Regions from separate parts of the Terrabacter sp. 2YAF2 genome, predicted to be linked through region 2. Evidence: predicted binding sites of a transcription regulator. Region 2 holds the regulator's gene; the other holds the start of a gene.
The links. The regulator HspR, encoded in region 2, represses chaperone genes until heat shock. The targets are predictions, from matches to a motif close to AAGTTGAGTCNNNNNGACTCAACTT.
Positions count from the first base shown of each region.

Region 1: a site for HspR is predicted at 1,626-1,650, ahead of AB4030_RS10965 (ATP-dependent Clp protease ATP-binding subunit). Genes of this name have one in related genera too.

Region 1 covers NZ_JBFRFG010000007.1:144,900-153,542, reverse strand. Annotated here, with positions in the region: gene AB4030_RS10975 (hypothetical protein) at 1-9, shown strand, start outside; gene AB4030_RS10970 (DUF559 domain-containing protein) at 413-1,351, shown strand; gene AB4030_RS10965 (ATP-dependent Clp protease ATP-binding subunit) at 1,750-4,368, shown strand; gene AB4030_RS10960 (LCP family protein) at 4,538-5,845, shown strand; gene AB4030_RS10955 (amino-acid N-acetyltransferase) at 5,842-6,348, shown strand; gene AB4030_RS10950 (LysR family transcriptional regulator) at 6,356-7,249, opposite strand; gene AB4030_RS10945 (MFS transporter) at 7,336-8,583, shown strand.
Region 2 covers NZ_JBFRFG010000001.1:232,727-241,369, forward strand. Annotated here, with positions in the region: gene clpB (ATP-dependent chaperone ClpB) at 1-1,902, opposite strand, end outside; gene AB4030_RS01105 (DivIVA domain-containing protein) at 2,054-2,416, shown strand; gene AB4030_RS01110 (ANTAR domain-containing protein) at 2,453-3,100, opposite strand; gene AB4030_RS01115 (ATP-binding protein) at 3,247-6,435, opposite strand; gene AB4030_RS01120 (heat shock protein transcriptional repressor HspR) at 6,553-7,005, opposite strand; gene AB4030_RS01125 (DnaJ C-terminal domain-containing protein) at 7,048-8,064, opposite strand; gene AB4030_RS01130 (nucleotide exchange factor GrpE) at 8,154-8,643, opposite strand, start outside.

The DNA of each region.
Region 1 (8,643 bases), on a different contig from region 2:
ACCTCCTAGCGGGGCCCTTCGGCCCAGGCGTCCCGGGAGCGCTCGCGGAGCGTGAGCGCGCCGAGGAAGGGGTCTGCCGCGGAGGGCCCACCGAGAGGTCGTGGCACCGCGCGAGGGTGAGAGCGACTACCCCACCCCGACGAGGAGGTTGCGGCTGCGCCACGCCGTAGCGGCCCGCGACCGGGGCCCCGCGACGGACCAAGGGCGTATGCCAGCCGGCGGGCTTCGCGTTTCCCTCCCGCTCGCGGGTCCCTCGGCTCGACCACCACAACTCCGCCTGGGCGGAGAAGACCCGGCCGGGAGCGCGCTGGCGACCGCCACAACTCCGCCCGGGCGGGGAAACGGCGCCGACGGTTTCGGCGGCTGTGGATGGAGGGCGCGGAGGACATGCCTCGTGGCGCAGAGTGACGGCATGACACCAGCGGCCAGCCCCGGCAACGGCCGTCCCTTCCTGCGCACCACGAGCGGAGAGGATGAGCTGAGCGTCTGGCGCTTCCGTCGAGCGCATCGCGCGCTGTATCGCGGCGTCTACGTCAGCGCCGAGACCCCCGTGACGCACCGGCTCCTCGCGGAGGCCGCCCTGCTGCTGGCCGAGCCGGGCAGCTACCTCTCCCACCACACGGCAGCGCAGCTGTGGGGCGGCACGGTTCCGGACCATGCAGACGTCCACGTGACGTATCCGAGGATGCGCGCCCAGTGCTTCGGCATCGCCGCCCATCGACCCAAGGCCCGGCAGCACGTCGTTCGGTGGATGGGCCTTCCCGTCACCGGACCGGCCCAGACCTTCTTGGACCTGAGCCACGTCCTCGGGCTCGTCGATCTCGTGGCGCTCGGAGACTCCCTGGTGCGGAAGAAGCGTTTCACGCCCGACGAGCTGGTCGCCCTCGCCGAGAAGCACCGCGGCCCGTACTCGAGACTCGCCCGGCGAGCGGCAAGGCTGGTGCGTGCCGGCGTCGACTCGCCGATGGAGACCAAGCTTCGTCTGCTCATCGTCCTCGCCGGGCTGCCCGAGCCGGAGGTGGATCACCGAGTCCACGACGACATCGGGAGGCTCCTGCGCCGCTATGACCTCTCGTACCTCGAGTGGCGGCTCATCATCGAGTACGACGGCCGCCAGCATGCGGAGTCCGAGGAGCAGTGGCACCACGACATCGACCGGGACGAGCAGCTCGACGACTGCGAGCTGAGGCGCCTGGTCATGGTCTCGAAGGACATCCATCGCACTCCGGCGCGAACGCTCACCCGCATCGTGCGCGCCATGACACGACAGGGCATGACGGTGCCGCCGCTCACGGACGAGTGGCGGCGTCACTTCCCGAGCCGGCCGGGCGACGTCGCGCTTCCGGCCTAGCGTTCCCGGGCCCGGGAACGGGGCACGCGACCGCAGCAACTCCGCCCCGGCGGAGAAACCACCACCGAAACCGGCCCCACCACCACCACAACTCCGCCCCGGCGGAGAAACCACCACCGAAACCCGCCCCACCACCACCACAACTCCGCCACGGCGGAGAAGCCGGCAGGAGAGGGCCGCGCGGTGGCGGCGGATGCGCGGCGGGTACGTCACGGCATACGCAAAAGAACGACGGGCGACGAGCTGTCTGTCCGCTCACGGCGAACAGAGGCGGAACCTGAGCCGATCACGCTCAGGATGGGGAACAGGACACGCATGCCTCGCGTTGGTCGGGGTGTGCTCGTCCACAGCGGGCACGGATAGCATCGAGATGTCTCTCGATCAGTCAGGAGAAGAACATGTTCGAACGGTTCACCGACAGGGCCCGAAGGGTGGTTGTCCTCGCGCAGGAGGAAGCACGCCTGCTCAACCACAACTACATCGGGACCGAGCACATCCTCCTGGGTCTGATCCACGAAGGCGAAGGCGTCGCCGCGAAGGCCCTCGAATCGCTCGACATCTCGCTCGAAGCGGTCCGGGCCCAGGTCCAGGAGATCATCGGCCAGGGGCAGCAGGCCCCGACCGGCCACATTCCCTTCACGCCGCGCGCGAAGAAGGTTCTCGAGTACTCGTTGCGCGAGGCACTCCAGCTCGGCCACAGCTACATCGGCACCGAGCACATCCTGCTCGGCCTGATCCGCGAGGGTGAGGGCGTCGCCGCCCAGGTTCTCGTCAAGCTCGGCGCGGAGCTCAACAAGGTCCGCCAGCAGGTCATCCAGCTGCTCTCGGGCTACCAGGGTGGCCAGAGCGGCGAGAAGGCCGGCGCCGGCGTCGGCCCCGGCCAGACCGAGGGCACGCCCGCGGGCTCCCTCGTGCTCGACCAGTTCGGTCGCAACCTCACGCAGGCTGCCCGCGAGGGCAAGCTCGACCCGGTCATCGGACGTGAGAAAGAGATCGAGCGGGTCATGCAGGTGCTGTCCCGCCGCACGAAGAACAACCCCGTCCTCATCGGCGAGCCCGGCGTCGGCAAGACCGCCGTCGTCGAGGGCCTCGCCCAGGACATCGTCAAGGGCGAGGTGCCCGAGACGCTCAAGGACAAGCAGCTCTACACCCTCGACCTGGGCTCGCTCGTGGCCGGCAGCCGCTACCGCGGCGACTTCGAGGAGCGGCTGAAGAAGGTCCTCAAGGAGATCCGCACCCGCGGCGACATCATCATCTTCATCGACGAGATCCACACGCTCGTCGGTGCGGGTGCCGCCGAGGGCGCCATCGACGCCGCCTCGATCCTCAAGCCGATGCTCGCCCGTGGTGAGCTGCAGACGATCGGCGCGACGACGCTCGACGAGTACCGCAAGCACATCGAGAAGGACTCCGCCCTCGAGAGGCGCTTCCAGCCGATCCAGGTGATGGAGCCGACGCTCCCGCACACGATCGAGATCCTCAAGGGGCTGCGTGACCGCTACGAGGCCCACCACCGCGTGACGATCACCGACTCGGCGCTCGTCGCGGCGGCCAACATGGCCGACCGCTACGTCAACGACCGCTTTCTGCCCGACAAGGCGATCGACCTCATCGACGAGGCCGGCGCGCGACTGCGCATCCGCCGGATGACGGCCCCGCCGGACCTTCGCGAGTTCGACGAGAAGATCGCCGCGCTCGTGCGCGAGAAGGAGTCCGCCATCGACGGCCAGGACTTCGAGCGCGCGGCCCGCGTCCGCGACGACGAGAAGCGCCTGCGCCAGGAGAAGGCCGCCCGTGAGGCCCAGTGGAAGTCGGGCGACATGGACATCGTGGCCGAGGTCGACGAGGAGCTCATCGCCGAGGTCCTCGCGGCCAGCACCGGCATCCCGGTGTTCAAGCTGACCGAGGAGGAGAGCAGCCGCCTGCTCCACATGGAGGACGAGCTGCACAAGCGGATCGTCGGAATGAACGACGCCGTCAAGGCCCTCTCGCAGGCGATCCGTCGCACGCGCGCCGGCCTGAAGGACCCCCGTCGTCCCGGTGGCTCGTTCATCTTCGCCGGCCCCACCGGTGTCGGTAAGACCGAGCTCGCCAAGACCCTCGCCGAGTTCCTCTTCGGCAGCGAGGACGCGCTGATCCAGCTCGACATGTCCGAGTACTCCGAGAAGCACACGGTGAGCCGGCTCTTCGGCTCGCCTCCCGGCTACGTCGGCTACGAGGAGGGCGGACAGCTCACCGAGAAGGTGCGCCGCAAGCCGTTCTCCGTCGTGCTCTTCGACGAGGTCGAGAAGGCCCACCCGGAGATCTTCAACTCGCTGCTGCAGGTGCTCGAGGACGGCCGCCTCACCGACTCCCAGGGTCGGATGGTCGACTTCAAGAACACCGTCATCATCATGACGACCAACCTCGGCACGAGGGACATCTCCAAGACCTCCCTCGGCTTCTCCGCCGGGCCTGACACCCTGTCGGACTACGAGCGGATGAAGGCCAAGGTCACCGACGAGCTCAAGCAGCACTTCCGGCCCGAGTTCCTCAACCGCGTCGACGACACCATCGTGTTCCCGCACCTCAACCGCGCGGAGATCACGCAGATCGTCGACCTCGAGATCGCCAAGCTCGACAAGCGGCTCAAGGACAAGGACATGGGCATCGAGCTCACGCCCGCGGCCAAGGACCTGCTCGCCAAGAAGGGCTACGACCCCGTGCTCGGTGCGCGCCCGCTGCGCCGCACCATCCAGCGCGAGATCGAGGACGCCCTGTCGGAGAAGATCCTCTTCGCCGAGTTCACGTCGGGTCAGTACATCAAGATCGACACCGAGGGCGAGGGCAAGGAGGAGAAGTTCACCTTCTCCGACATGGCCCACCCGGACGCCGCGCACCGTCCGGCCGACGACCTGCCGGAGCTTCCCGAGGGCGCGGCCCTCGACGAGGCGCTCGGGGTCAACATCGTGGCCGGGCCGCCGGTGCCCGACGACCAGGTCTACCCCGACGCCGGGCTGTCCGGCACGGAGCGCTGACCCGGACGAAGCGCTGACCGCTCGACCGACCGAAGGGGCCGGGGACACGACGTCCCCGGCCCCTTCGACGTCCCTCCCCTCGAGGGCGGGCGTATGCCGGGACGCCGGGCAGGAGCGCCCGCCCGGACGGGCTCCCGCGCCGTCCGAGGTGGTCGTCTACCGTGGGCCCGTGACCTCCGACGACCGCCCCGACGACCACGTGCACCCACCGGCCGGCGCGTCAGACGCCGGTCGGCGGCCCCGTCGCCAGACCGGTCGCCGGGCCGGTCGCCAGGCCGGTCGCCGAGTCCGCCTCCGGGCCACCGGTGGTGCGCTCCTGGTGACGGCGGCCGTCGCCGTCGCGCTCTCGGCCTGCACCTCGCAGTCGCCGCCACCGTCGGGATCCTCCACGTCCACCACGGCCTCCGCGGGCACGTCAGGGAGCGCCGCCCCGTCCTCCGCAACCGCGTCGGGCGTTCGGGTGAGCGGCGCGCCGGCTTCGCTGGCCGCGCTCGTCTCGGCCGTGTATGCCGGAGGCGACCTCACGCATACGTCGTCCCCCACCGCAGCCGCGGCGCTCAAGGCCCGCAAGCCGACCACCGGCCCGGTGACCGCCACCGCCAAGGTGGGGTCGTGGATGGGCGCGCCCGTCGCCGTCGTGACCACGGGCCAGGACGTGACCCTCGCCGTCGGGCCGACGTGGAAGGTCGTCGGCGGCTGGTGGCCCTCCCTGGGTGTCGCGACGCCGAGTCTCGGCAAGGGTGGGCCACGGTGGGTGCTCGGCATCGGGTCCGATGCGCGCCCGGGTGAGGACCTGAGCCACACCCGTGCCGACAGCCTCCAGGTGGTCGGGTCCGACGGGCGCGGGGGCGGCGGCGTCATGGGCGTTGCCCGCGACTCGTGGGTTCCGCTCGCCACGGGAGGCAAGGGCAAGATCAACTCGGCGATGGTCTTCGGCGGCCCCCAGGCCGAGCTCGATACGGTCCGCTCCGCGACCGGGCTGCCGATCGAGGGCTACGTCGTCATCGGCTTCACCGGCTTCACCCAGGTCGTCGACGAGCAGGGCGGCATCCCGATCGCCGTCCCGCAGACGGTCAACGCCTCGCACGCCGGCATCATCATCAAGGCCGGCCCACAGCGCCTCACCGGCACCCAGGCCCTCGCCTACGCGCGAGAGCGCCACACGCTGCCCGACGGCGACTTCGGACGCTCACGCCACCAGGGTGAGCTGATCCTCGCCGTCGGCATCAAGGCCCGGCTGGCCGGACCGATCGCGATCCCCGGTGTGCTGTCGAGCGCGAGCACGGTCGTCAAGACCAACCTGTCGGCCGAGCAGGTGCTCACGTATGTCGCCGGCCTCGAGCGGCTCAACCCGACGAGGATCGGGCACGGCGTCGCCAAGGGGCCGACCGGGTGGGCCGGCCAGCAGTCGATCGTCGTGCTCGGCGCCGAGGCCCAACGCCTGTTCGCCGACTTCCGTGACGGGAACCTGTCGTGAGCGGCGGCACCCCCGTGATCCGGCGCGCCCGCACGGCCGACGTCCGTGCCATCCGCGCCCTCGTGGCCCCGCTCGCCGAGCGCCGGGTGCTCGTCAGCAAGGAGGCAGTGACCTACTTCGAGAGCCTCCAGGAGTTCCGGGTCGCCGACCTCGACGGACGGGTCGTCGGCTGCGGGGCCCTGCACGTCATGTGGGAGGACCTCGCCGAGATCCGCACCCTCGCCGTCGCGCCCGACCAGCTCGGCACCGGCCTCGGCGGTCGCCTGCTCGAGACGCTGGTCGAGGACGCGCGCCAGATCGGCGTCGAGCGGCTGTTCTGCCTGACGTTCGAGACGGACTTCTTCGTCCGGCACGGGTTCGAGGTCATCGAGGGCCAGGCCGTGCCGATGGACGTCTATGCCGAGCTGCTGCGCTCCTACGACGAGGGCGTCGCCGAGTTCCTCGACCTCGAGCGCGTCAAACCCAACACGTTGGGCAACACCCGGATGCTCCGCACCCTCTGACCGGCGGTCAGCCGGGCGGAGGGAGGTGACGGGCGAGGTGCGCCAGCAGCGCATCCACCGCTGGGGATCGGCCCTCCCGGCGGGCGATGACCGACAGCTCCCATACGGGGTGGTCGACGAGCGGCACGACGACCACGCCCTCGCCGTGTGCCTCGGCTGCCGTCTGCTCCGGGACGACGGCGACACCCAGGCCCGCCGCGACGTAGGCGGGCACCGTCGACAGGTCCGGCACCTCGAGGGTGACTCGACGCCGCATCCCCGCCGCGCGTAGCCAGTCGTCCACGACCTTGCGGTTGCCGAACCCGACCGGCATCTCGACAAAGTCGTCGTCGAGGAGCTCGTCGAACCGGACCGAGGCGTGGGCCGACAGGGCGTGGCCCGTCGGCAGGAGGACGACGAATGCCTGACGCCTCAACACCTGGACGTGGACTCCGGTGAGATCGTCGAGCGCGAGACCGCAGAAGGCGACGTCGACCCGTGAGCGGCGCACGTCGTCGACGAGGCCCGTGGAGCCGCGCGGGGACGTCCGCATCGACAGCTCGACCCCGGGGTTCGTCCGGTGGAAGGCGCCGAAGACCGCGGGCAGTCCCAGCGACTCGAGGTTGGTGAGCATCCCGACACGGAGCGACCCGGTCACGGTGCCGGTGGCCCGGGCCCCGACGCGGCGCATCTCCCCGACGGCCTCGAGCGCCGTGCGGGCCCGTGGCAGCAGATCGCTGCCGGCCCTCGTCAGCGCAACGTGGCGGGTCGAGCGGATGAACAGTGCGGTCCCGACCTCGCGCTCGAGCACCGCGACGCCCGACGAGACGGTCGACTGGACCGCTCGGAGCCGCTCGGCGGCCCGGGTGAAGCTCAGCTCCTCGGCGACCGCGACGAAGTACTCGAGATGCCTGGTGTCCACGGACTCATCATTCACCGGCTTCATCGCTGAATGCGACTGAGAATGCGCGTTGGACATGGTCAATACTTCTGCCGCACGCTGGATGCATGACGACGACCAGCCAGCGTCCCGCGCGCACCCACCACGACGAGGCCTCCCGGGCGCGCCACCGTCGCGGCTTCTGGGTCGTCGTCGCTGCGTTCACCGTGCTCATGGCCTTCACTACGCTGCCCACGCCGCTCTACCCCCTCTACCAGCAGCTCGACGGCTTCCCGACGTTCGTCATCACGCTGATCTTCGCGGCCTACGGTCTCGGCGTCATGAGCGGCCTCTACCTCGCCGGCCACGTCAGCGACTACCTCGGCCGGCGCCGCGTGCTCCTGGCGGCCACCGCGGTGGAGCTCGTCAGCGCCGTGATGTTCGTCCTGCTCCAGGACACGGCGAGCCTGCTCGTGGCCCGGTTCCTCTGCGGCCTCGGGATCGGCGCCGTGACCGCGACCGCGACCGCGCACCTCGCCGAGCTGCACGCCGTCGGCCGCCCCGAGGCCGACGGCCGCTTCGCCTCGGTCACCGCGGGCGCCGTCAACACCGGCGGCCTCGCCCTCGGACCGCTCGTCGCCGGGCTGCTGACGCAGTTCCTCCCCCACCCCCTGACCGTGCCGTATGCCGTGTGGGTCGTCCTGCTCGTGCTGGCCTTCGGGGCGCTGCTGGTCGCCCCCGAGACCGTGGACCGGCCGGCCGAGCGCCCGGCGTATCGTCCGCAGCGCGTCAGCGTGGAGCCGGCCGCGCGACCGCACTTCTCGGCCGCCGCGGTGGCTGCCGGGGCCGCCTTCTCGGTGCTCGGCGTCTTCACCTCGCTGACGGCCAGCTTCGTCGGCGGCACGCTCGGGCTGCACTCCCGGCTGCTCACCGGCGCCCTCGTCTTCGGCGTCATCGGGGCGTCCGCGCTCTCGCAGATCGTGCTGGGGTCCCGGGAGGTGGCCGACCGGCTGCGGGCGGGCATGGCCGCCATGTCGGTCGGGCTCGTCCTCGTCGCCGTCGGTGCCTGGACCACCTCGCTCCCGCTGTTCGCTGTCGCCGGCATCCTCGCCGGGGCGGGGGTGGGCCTCGTCTTCAACGTCGCGATCACCACCGCTGCGACCGTGTCCTCTTCCGAGCACCGTGGCGAGACGCTGGCCGGGATGTTCCTGGCTGCCTACGCGGGGATCACCGTGCCCGTCGTCGGTGCGGGGGTCGCAGTGACGTTCTTCCCCGCCCAGGCGGTGCTGGTGGTCTTCGCCGGCGTCGTCCTCGTCGCCGTCCTCGTCTCGACCAGGCGACTGCTCGCCCGATCGACCCCGTCGCGCTCGACCTGACCCCACGGCATACGACCGGGGGCCCCGCGAGGTCAGCCCCCACGCGACGGGGGCGGCTTG
Region 2 (8,643 bases):
GTACTCCGACATGTCGATGCGGACCATGGCCCGCTCGTCGTCGAAGAGGAAGTCCGCCAAGCCCTTGGCCAGCTCCGTCTTGCCGACACCCGTCGGGCCGAGGAAGAGGAACGAGCCGGTGGGCCGGTCCGGGTCCGAGACACCGGCACGGGTGCGACGGACGGCGTCGGACACGGCGCGCACGGCGTCGGTCTGGCCGATGAGGCGGGCGCCGATGTGCTCCTCCATGTGCAGCAGCTTCTCGGACTCCCCCTCCAGGAGACGGCCGGCAGGGATGCCGGTCCAGGCGGAGATGACGTCGGCGATGTCGTCGGCACCGACCTCCTCCTTGACCATGGGCTCGTCCCCGACGGAGGTGGCCGCCGCCTCGCGCTCCTGCGCGGATTCCAGCTGCTTCTCGAGCGCGGGGATGTCGCCGTAGGCGATCTTCGAGGCGCCGGCGAGGTCGCCCTCGCGCTGGAGCCGGTCGGCCTGCATGCGCAGGTCGTCGATGCGCGCCTTGAGGTCACCGACGGCATTGAGGCCCGCCTTCTCGGCCTCCCACCGGGCATTGAGGGCCGCGAGCTCCTCGGACCGGTCGGCGAGGTCCTTGCGCAGCCGCTCGAGGCGGTCGCGCGACGCGGCGTCGGTCTCCTGTTCGAGGGCGAACTCCTCCATCTTCAACCGGTCGACGGCACGACGGAGCTCGTCGATCTCGACGGGGCTCGAGTCGATCTCCATCCGCAGCCGCGAGGCCGCCTCGTCGATGAGGTCGATGGCCTTGTCGGGCAGCTGCCGTCCCGAGATGTAGCGGTCGGACAGGGACGCGGACGCGACGAGCGCCGAGTCGGCGATCGTCACCTTGTGGTGCGCCTCGTAGCGCTCCTTGAGGCCGCGCAGGATGGCGATGGTGTCCTCGACCGACGGCTCGCCGACGAAGACCTGCTGGAAGCGGCGTTCGAGCGCGGCGTCCTTCTCGATGTGCTTGCGGTACTCGTCGAGCGTCGTCGCGCCGACGAGGCGCAGCTCGCCACGGGCGAGCATGGGCTTGAGCATGTTGCCGGCATCCATGGCGCCCTCGCCGCCGGCGCCCGCGCCGACGACCGTGTGGATCTCGTCGATGAAGGTGACGATCTGCCCGTCGCTGCCCTTGATCTCCTCGAGGACCGCCTTGAGCCGCTCCTCGAACTCGCCGCGGTACTTGGCGCCGGCGACCATGGCCGCGAGGTCGAGGGAGTAGAGCGTCTTGTCGCGCAGGCTCTCGGGCACGTCACCCTCGACGATGCGCTGGGCCAGCCCCTCGACGACGGCCGTCTTGCCGACGCCGGGCTCGCCGATGAGGACCGGGTTGTTCTTCGTGCGGCGGGACAGCACCTGCACGACGCGGCGGATCTCGGCGTCCCGACCGATGACGGGGTCGAGCTTGCCCTCGCGGGCGCGGGCCGTGAGGTCGGTGCCGTACTTCGACAGCGCCTCGAAGGTGCCTTCGGGGTTGTCGGACGTGACCGGGCGCCCACCGCGCAGCTCGGGGATGGCCTTCTCCACGGCATCGGCGTCGAGGCCGAACTGCCCCGTGCGCGCGAGGGCGAGCAGCAGGTGGTCGGTGGAGACGTACGAGTCGCCCATGGCCGTCATGTACTGCTGCGCCTGCTGGATGACGCGGGCCGCCGCGGGCGAGAGCTGCGGCTGCTGGGTGCCGCCGGTGACCCGCGGCATGGTGGCCATGGCGCGCTCGGCGGCGGCCGTCGCGGCGGCGACGCTCGAGCCGCCCGCGGTGAGCAGGGCCGGTGTGGTCGTGCCGCTCTGGGCTGCCAACGCGAGCAGCAGGTGAGCCGGCTCGATGTTCGGGTGGTGCTTGCCCGTCGCGGTCGTCGCGGCCTGGGCGAAGGCCTCCTGAGCCTTGTTGGTCAGCTGTAGGTCCATGCGTGCTCCTGGTCGGGGGATGGGTGCATTGGCGTCAACCGGCGCTGACTTGAGTGTATTCCGCTCAACTTCATGCGTCTCTTGAAGCTGGCGTATGCCGCAGCGTGCGCGCCACCACGCTCGCGCGCCGGGCTCCGCCTAGGCTCACCGCATGGACCGATCCACGCTAGCCGACGAGCTGCGCGCCGCGCGCTTTCGCACGACCCAGTTCCGGACCGGCTACGACGAGGGCGCCGTGGACGACCTCATCGACATGCTCGTCGGCCAGCTCGGCATGGATGTGGCCGACCACGAGATCCTGGCGACCGTCCAGACGAGCCGGTTCCCGACGACGACGGCCCGGCGCGGCTACGAGAGGGCTGACGTCGATGCACTCCTCACTCGCGTGTCGCGCGCGTGCGGCGGCGCACCGATGCCGGCGGGCACCGGTGGCTCCACCGCCTCGGGCCCAGAACTGCCCTCAGCCGTCATCGAGCCCCCAAGCGGGTTCCTGGCGCGGCTCCGCGGCCGCTGACACCCGCCGGGACAGAGCTCCGGCACTGGGAGCTGCTCAGACGACCTCGTCCGGCTCGGCGCCGGTGTCGATGACCCGCCGCGCGATCTCGCGCAGCTTGACGTTGTGGTCCTGGGAGGCGCGCCGGAGCACGTCGAACGCCTCCCCCGGCACGATCCGGTGGCGCTCGATGAGGATGCCCATGGCCTGACCGACGAGTCGGTGGCTCTCAACGGCCCGTTCGAAGTTCGCCTCGCTCTCGCGGAAGCGGTCGACGATGACGATCCGGTCGACCGCCAGCGCCAGCGCGTGCAGCAGCAGCTCGGCAAGCGTTCGCTCGACGGCGAGGTGGGCCAGCGGCCGATCCAGTCCGATCCACGCCCGGCAGGTCGCCTCGTGCCCCGACGACTCGAGGAACAGGCCCCGCACCGCGTCACGATCGGACCCCGCGGTCAGGACGGAACGAACCGCCGGCGACAGCGCCGACGGAGGCACCACCCCGGAGGCACCGGCATGGAGGTCGTGCGGCGTGGCCGTGACCCTGAGCACCGCCTCACCGCCGGTCGCGTCCCCGATCGCGGAGGCCGCCACGGCGAGCGCCTCCTCGAGGTCGGCAGCACGCACCAGCTGCCGTGCCGCGCTCGCCACCTGGGCGGCCACGCCGGGATCCGCGACGTGTCCGTCCGCAGCGCTCGACGGCGGCATGACGCTCACGGGGCCTCCAGGGCATGGCTGGGGAAGGCCCGCGAACTTGGAGGCAGCACAGTGTTGCACCCCGCCCATCGCCCGACAAACCCGGCACGATGCGACCGGGCTGACGGTCAGTCGCGCGGGCTCCGTGGCCCGTGGGCTCACGCCTTGTCGGGGTCCTGACCGCTCTCGACCACCCGCGCCGCCAGCTCGCGCAGCTTGACGTTGCGGCTGAGCGAGGCCTGCCGCAGCATCTCGAAGCCCTGCTGGGGCGTGATGCGGTGACGTTCGATGAGGACGCCCACCGCGTGGCCGATGAGCCGATGGCTCTCGATGGCCTGCTCGAGCTGGCGCTCTTTCTCCGTGCGGGCCCGCTGCGCGATGACACGGTCCACGGCCTGACCGAGCGACTGCGCCAGGAGGTCCCCGACGATGAGCTCGTCGCTGGAGACGAGGCGAGGCTCGTCGAACTGCACCCAGGCCCGGCAGTCGGACTCGTGGGCGGTCGGCAGGAGCAGGAGGCCCTCCCGCTTCTCGCCGACGATCACGTCGTGGCCGCGGGGCGAGGACTCGAGCCCACGGCGTACGGCCGGGTCGAGATCATCGGGCGACACGCGCCCGCGGGGCGACAGCAGGACCGCCTCGTGCTTCGTCGGCGAGACGCGCAGGGTCACCGCGCCGTCGAAGAGCACGGTGAAGCCCGTGACCGCGGTGGCGAGGACCTGGTCGAGGTCGCCGGCCGTCGCGAGGTCGACCGCGATCCGGGCCGCGAGCTCGCGCCGCATCCGGGACTCGTGCTCACGCGTCTCGTCGCGGAGGACGACGATGATGAAGCCGTCGTACTCCGCCGTGCCGGGCACGCTCGCGGACCGCACGTGGACCCACGCCTCGCCGCCGCCGCGCCGCAGGATGCGGTAACGGTCGTCCTCGACCGGCTGCCCGGACTGCAGCAGCCCCATGCGTCGCTGGTGCTGGGCGTGCTCGTCGGGTGACTCCGACTCCGGGATCCACCACGGGTAGGGAGGCACGAGGGGCCCGTCGGCCAGGGACCAGCCGAAGGTGCGTGTGAAGACGTCGTTGACCTGGACCACGCGTCCCGCGCGGTCGACGACCACGAAGGGCTCCTGGATGGCCGCGAGGATGGCACGGAGCCACGCAGCGTCGCGCGAGCGCGAGCGGGACCTGACCAGGTTGGCCGCCAGACGCGCCCGCAGCTCCACCGGATCGAACGGCTTGACGACGTAGTCGTCGGCTCCCTCGAGCAGGCCGGTCGTGCTGGCCTCGACACCGGCCCGCGCGGACAGCAGCACGACCGGGAGGTCGCGCAGGGACGGGTCCGAGCGGATCTCGCGGACGAGCCCCAGCCCGTCCAGACGCGGCATCATCACATCGGCGAGCACGATGGAGGGGCGCCGCGCGCGGAGGTGCTCGAGCGCCTCGACCCCGTCGCGCACCGACACGATGTCGTAGTCGACGACGCAGTGGCGCGTGATGTAGTCGCGCATGTCGTGGTTGTCCTCGACGACGAGCAGCGTCGGCCGGGGCTCTGCGACCGTCGCCACCGGGGACGTCGGGGACGTCGGGGACGTCGGGGACGTCGGGGACGCCGGGGACGTCGGCGCGCCGGTCTCGGTGGTCAGTCCCTCCATCTGGGCCGCGACGTCGTCGCGGACCACCCAACTGCTCGCCTCGTCGATGAAGGACTCGGCCGACCGTGGCCGGATCGAGGGGCGCAAGGCCGCTCCGGAAGCCGCCTTGCCCCAGGGGAAGGACACCGTGAACGTGCTGCCCTCCCCCTGGGTCGACTGCACGGAGACGGCGCCCCCCATCAGGTCGACGAGCTGGCGCACGAGTGAGAGCCCGATGCCGGCACCCTCGCGCGACCGACGTTCCTCGCCGCGGTCGAGCTGTCGGAACCGGTCGAAGACCAGGTCTAGGTCCTGCTCGGCGATGCCGATACCGCTGTCGGTGACCGCCACCGAGTAGCCGCCGTCGCCCCCGGTCAGCCGGAGCGAGATGCCGCCCTGCGCCGTGAACTTCAGGGCGTTCGCGAGCAGGTTGAGCACGATGCGCTCGAACATGTCGACGTCGACGTAGGCGTCGTGGTCGAGCTCGTCGCAGACGACCTCGAACTCCAGACCCGAGTGCTCGATGGCCGGTCGGAAGTTCGCGGCGATCCCGGCCACCAGCTCCTCGATGTCGGCCTCGACCCAGTGCGGCTCGACCGCCCCGGCCTCGGCCCTCGTGAGGTCGAGGATGCGGTCCACGAGACCGGCGAGACGGTCCGTGTTGCGGCGGATCAGCTCGAAGCGCCGGCGCTGCTCGGGGTCCAGCGCGCTGTCGGCGAGGGCGTCCTGCACCGGGCCGGCAATGAGCGTGAGCGGCGTACGCAGCTCATGGCTGACGTTCGCGAAGAAGTCCGACTTGGCGATGTCGAGCTCGGTCAGGACCTCCGTCCGGCGGCGCTCCTCCTCGAGGTGCCGGATGCCACTCAAGGCCATGGCCACGTGGGAGGCGCACACCTCGGCGTAGCCCTGGAGCGTCGGGTCCCACGGCTGGCGGGGGTTCTCGGTCAGCAGCAGGTGCGCGGTGGGTTCGACGGCGCCCGGCTCCACGACGGGCACGATGTGGACCGTGCGACCCTCGTCGTCGACGGCGGCAGGCGCCGGGTGGCCCGGCGCGGCCCACCGGAGGTCGCTCTCGAGGTGGTCGTGGTTGTCGGAGCGCAGCACGTCGAGGCAGCGGCGACGCACGTCCTCCGCATCCTCGGCGTCGGCCAAGGTGGCGAGAAGTCGGGCGGACACGTCGGCCCGGCGCTCGGCCAGCACCTTGGCCGACGTCTCGGTGGCGACATTGAGGATGCCGGTGACCGCGCCGGTGCCGTCGTGGACGGCGCCGTAGGACCACGTGAAGTAGGCCTCCTCGAGGTAGCCGTTGCGGTCGACGACGAGCAGCTCGTCCTCGACCCACGTCGCCGGCCCACCATTCGCGACGCCCGCGAGCATGGGTCCGATGACGTCCCAGACCTCGGGCCAGACCTCGCGTACGGGACAGCCCCACGCCTGAGGGTGCTTGCTCGAGCCGAGCAGGGCGCGGTAGCCGTCGTTGTAGAGCATGAGCAGGTCCGGCCCCCAGCAGATGAGCATGGGGAAGCGCGAGGACAGGCAGACGTCGAGGAGGAACGTCAGGTCGGATGACCAGCTCTCGACCGGGCCGAACGGCGTCGACGACCAGTCGGTCCGGTGGAACAGGTCGAGCATCTCACCCTGACGGGCGGTGGGCCGGCCGACGTCTTGGGCGGCCGTCGTGGGGGCGCCGGAAAGGTCGCCCTCCGGGTGCTGCGGGGTCACACGACCTCCGGGAGTGGGATCAAGAAACTGCCTCCGGCGGCTTTCCGTCGTCGCGCGCCCCGTCTGCTCGAGGCGTGCACAGTCTGACACACGGGCCAGGTCCTGAGCGGCGTGAATCTAGGGCTCGGGGCGCCACACGACGAGGGCCTGCGACGACGGGGCGCGTGGTGGTCGCTGACCCGGGCGCACGGTGACCACCTCGCCGCGTGGACCGACCGCGAAGACGCGTGCACCCGACGACAGCGCGGCCTGCGCGGCCGACAGCTCGGACGCGAGCTCATCGACGCGGGACTGGAGGGCCGCGACGTGGTTCTCGAGGGCCATGATGCGCTGGATCCCGGCGAGCGACACTCCCTCCTGGGACAGCCGCTGCACCTCACGGAGCAGCTGGACGTCGCGCGTGCTGTAGCGCCGCCCGCCACCACGGGTGCGCGACGGGGAGACGAGGCCGAGCCGGTCGTACTGCCGCAGCGTCTGCGCGTGCATGCCGGCCAGCTCGGCCGCCACCGAGATGACGAAGACGGGTGCGTCGTCGTCGTGCCCACCGGGGCGGGCGCTTCTGCGGGCCATCGTCGCCACCTTCTCTCTCGTCAGCCCCTCGTCAGCCGCTCGTCAGGCCCGGGCCCGCTCGAACAGTTCGGCCCTCGGGTCGTGGCCGACCTCGGCCTCGGCCATCTTCTCGACGGCGTCGCGGGCTTCGTCGGTCAGGCGCTGGGGCACCACGACCTGCACCTTGGCGAGGAGGTCACCGACGTGGTCGCCACGCTTGACGCCACGTCCCTTGAGCCGCAGGACCCTGCCGCTCGGCGTGCCCGGCGCGACCTTGACCTTGACCGTGCTGCCGTCGAGCGTGGGGACGCCAACGGTCGCCCCGAGGGCGGCCTCCGCGAACGTGACCGGGAGGTCCAGGGTGAGGTTGTCCCCCTCCCGGCCGAAGACGGGGTGCTTGTCGACCGCCACGGTGAGGATGAGGTCGCCGGGCGCAGCACCGGGATCGCCCTGACGGCCCTTGCCGCGCAGACGGATCCGCTGACCGTCCTTGACCCCGGGAGGGATGCGGGCGTTGATGCGCCCGAGGTCGGGCGAGCTGAGCGCGACCGTGGAGCCCTCGACCGCGTCGCGGAAGCCGATGCGCGTGCTCGCCTGGACGTCGGCCCCGGGTCGGGGGCCTGCGGGCGCGCCGTAGCCGCCGTAGCCCGCACCGGGAGCGCCGCCCCCGAACATCTGGCCGAGGATGTCCTCGAGGTTGGGCTGCGCACCGCCACCGGTGTTGAACCGGACCCGTTCTCCGCCGGGCCCTCCCGGACCGCCGGGACCGCCGAACGCGGAGAAGATGTCCTCGAAACCTGCGCCAGGACCGCCCGGACCGCCTGCCGTGAAGCGCGCCCCGCCGTGCGACATGGCACGGATCGCGTCGTACTCGCGGCGCTTCTCGGGGTCGCTGAGGACGGCATACGCCTCCCCGACCTCCTTGAAGCGCTCCTCGGCCTTGGGGTCCCCGACGTTGTGGTCGGGGTGCATGGTGCGGGCGACCTTGCGGTAGGTCTTCTTGATCGTCGCGGCGTCGGCGTCCTGGGGCACGCCGAGGATCGCGTAGAAGTCCTTCTCGAACCAGTCCTGACTAGCCATGGCGCACCTCCTCCTTCACGGTGACTCTCACGCTGCTCCCATCATCGGGTATGCCGCCGGGCTGCGCAGGCAGCCCGGCGGCGGACGTCTCAGGCAGGGTCGGCCACCGACACCCGCGCGGCCCGAACGAGTCGGTCGCCGATGCGGTAGCCCGGCTGGAGCACCTGCACGACGGTCGTTCCCGTCGCACCCTCGGGGAGCTCCGCCTCGACGTGCATGAGGGCCTCGTGCACGTTGGGGTCGAACTCCTGCCCCGCCTCGCCCAGGCGCTCGACGCCGTAGCGGCCGAGCGTGGCCTCGAGCTTCTCGGCGATGGACGCGAACGGCCCGGAGGCGAGGTCACCGGCCTGGCGGGCCATGTGGATGTCGTCCAGCACCGGCAGCAGCGACTCGACGACGCTGCCGACCGCGGTGTGGCGGATGACCTCACGGTCGCGGTCGACGCGCTTCTTGTAGTTGACGTACTCGGCCTGCAGTCGCTGCAGGTCGGCGAGCAGCGTCGCTGCCATGGTGTCCTCCTCGGCGAGGGCGAGTCCCTCCGACTCACCGGAGTCGCTGGGCTCGGTGGCCTCGGATGAC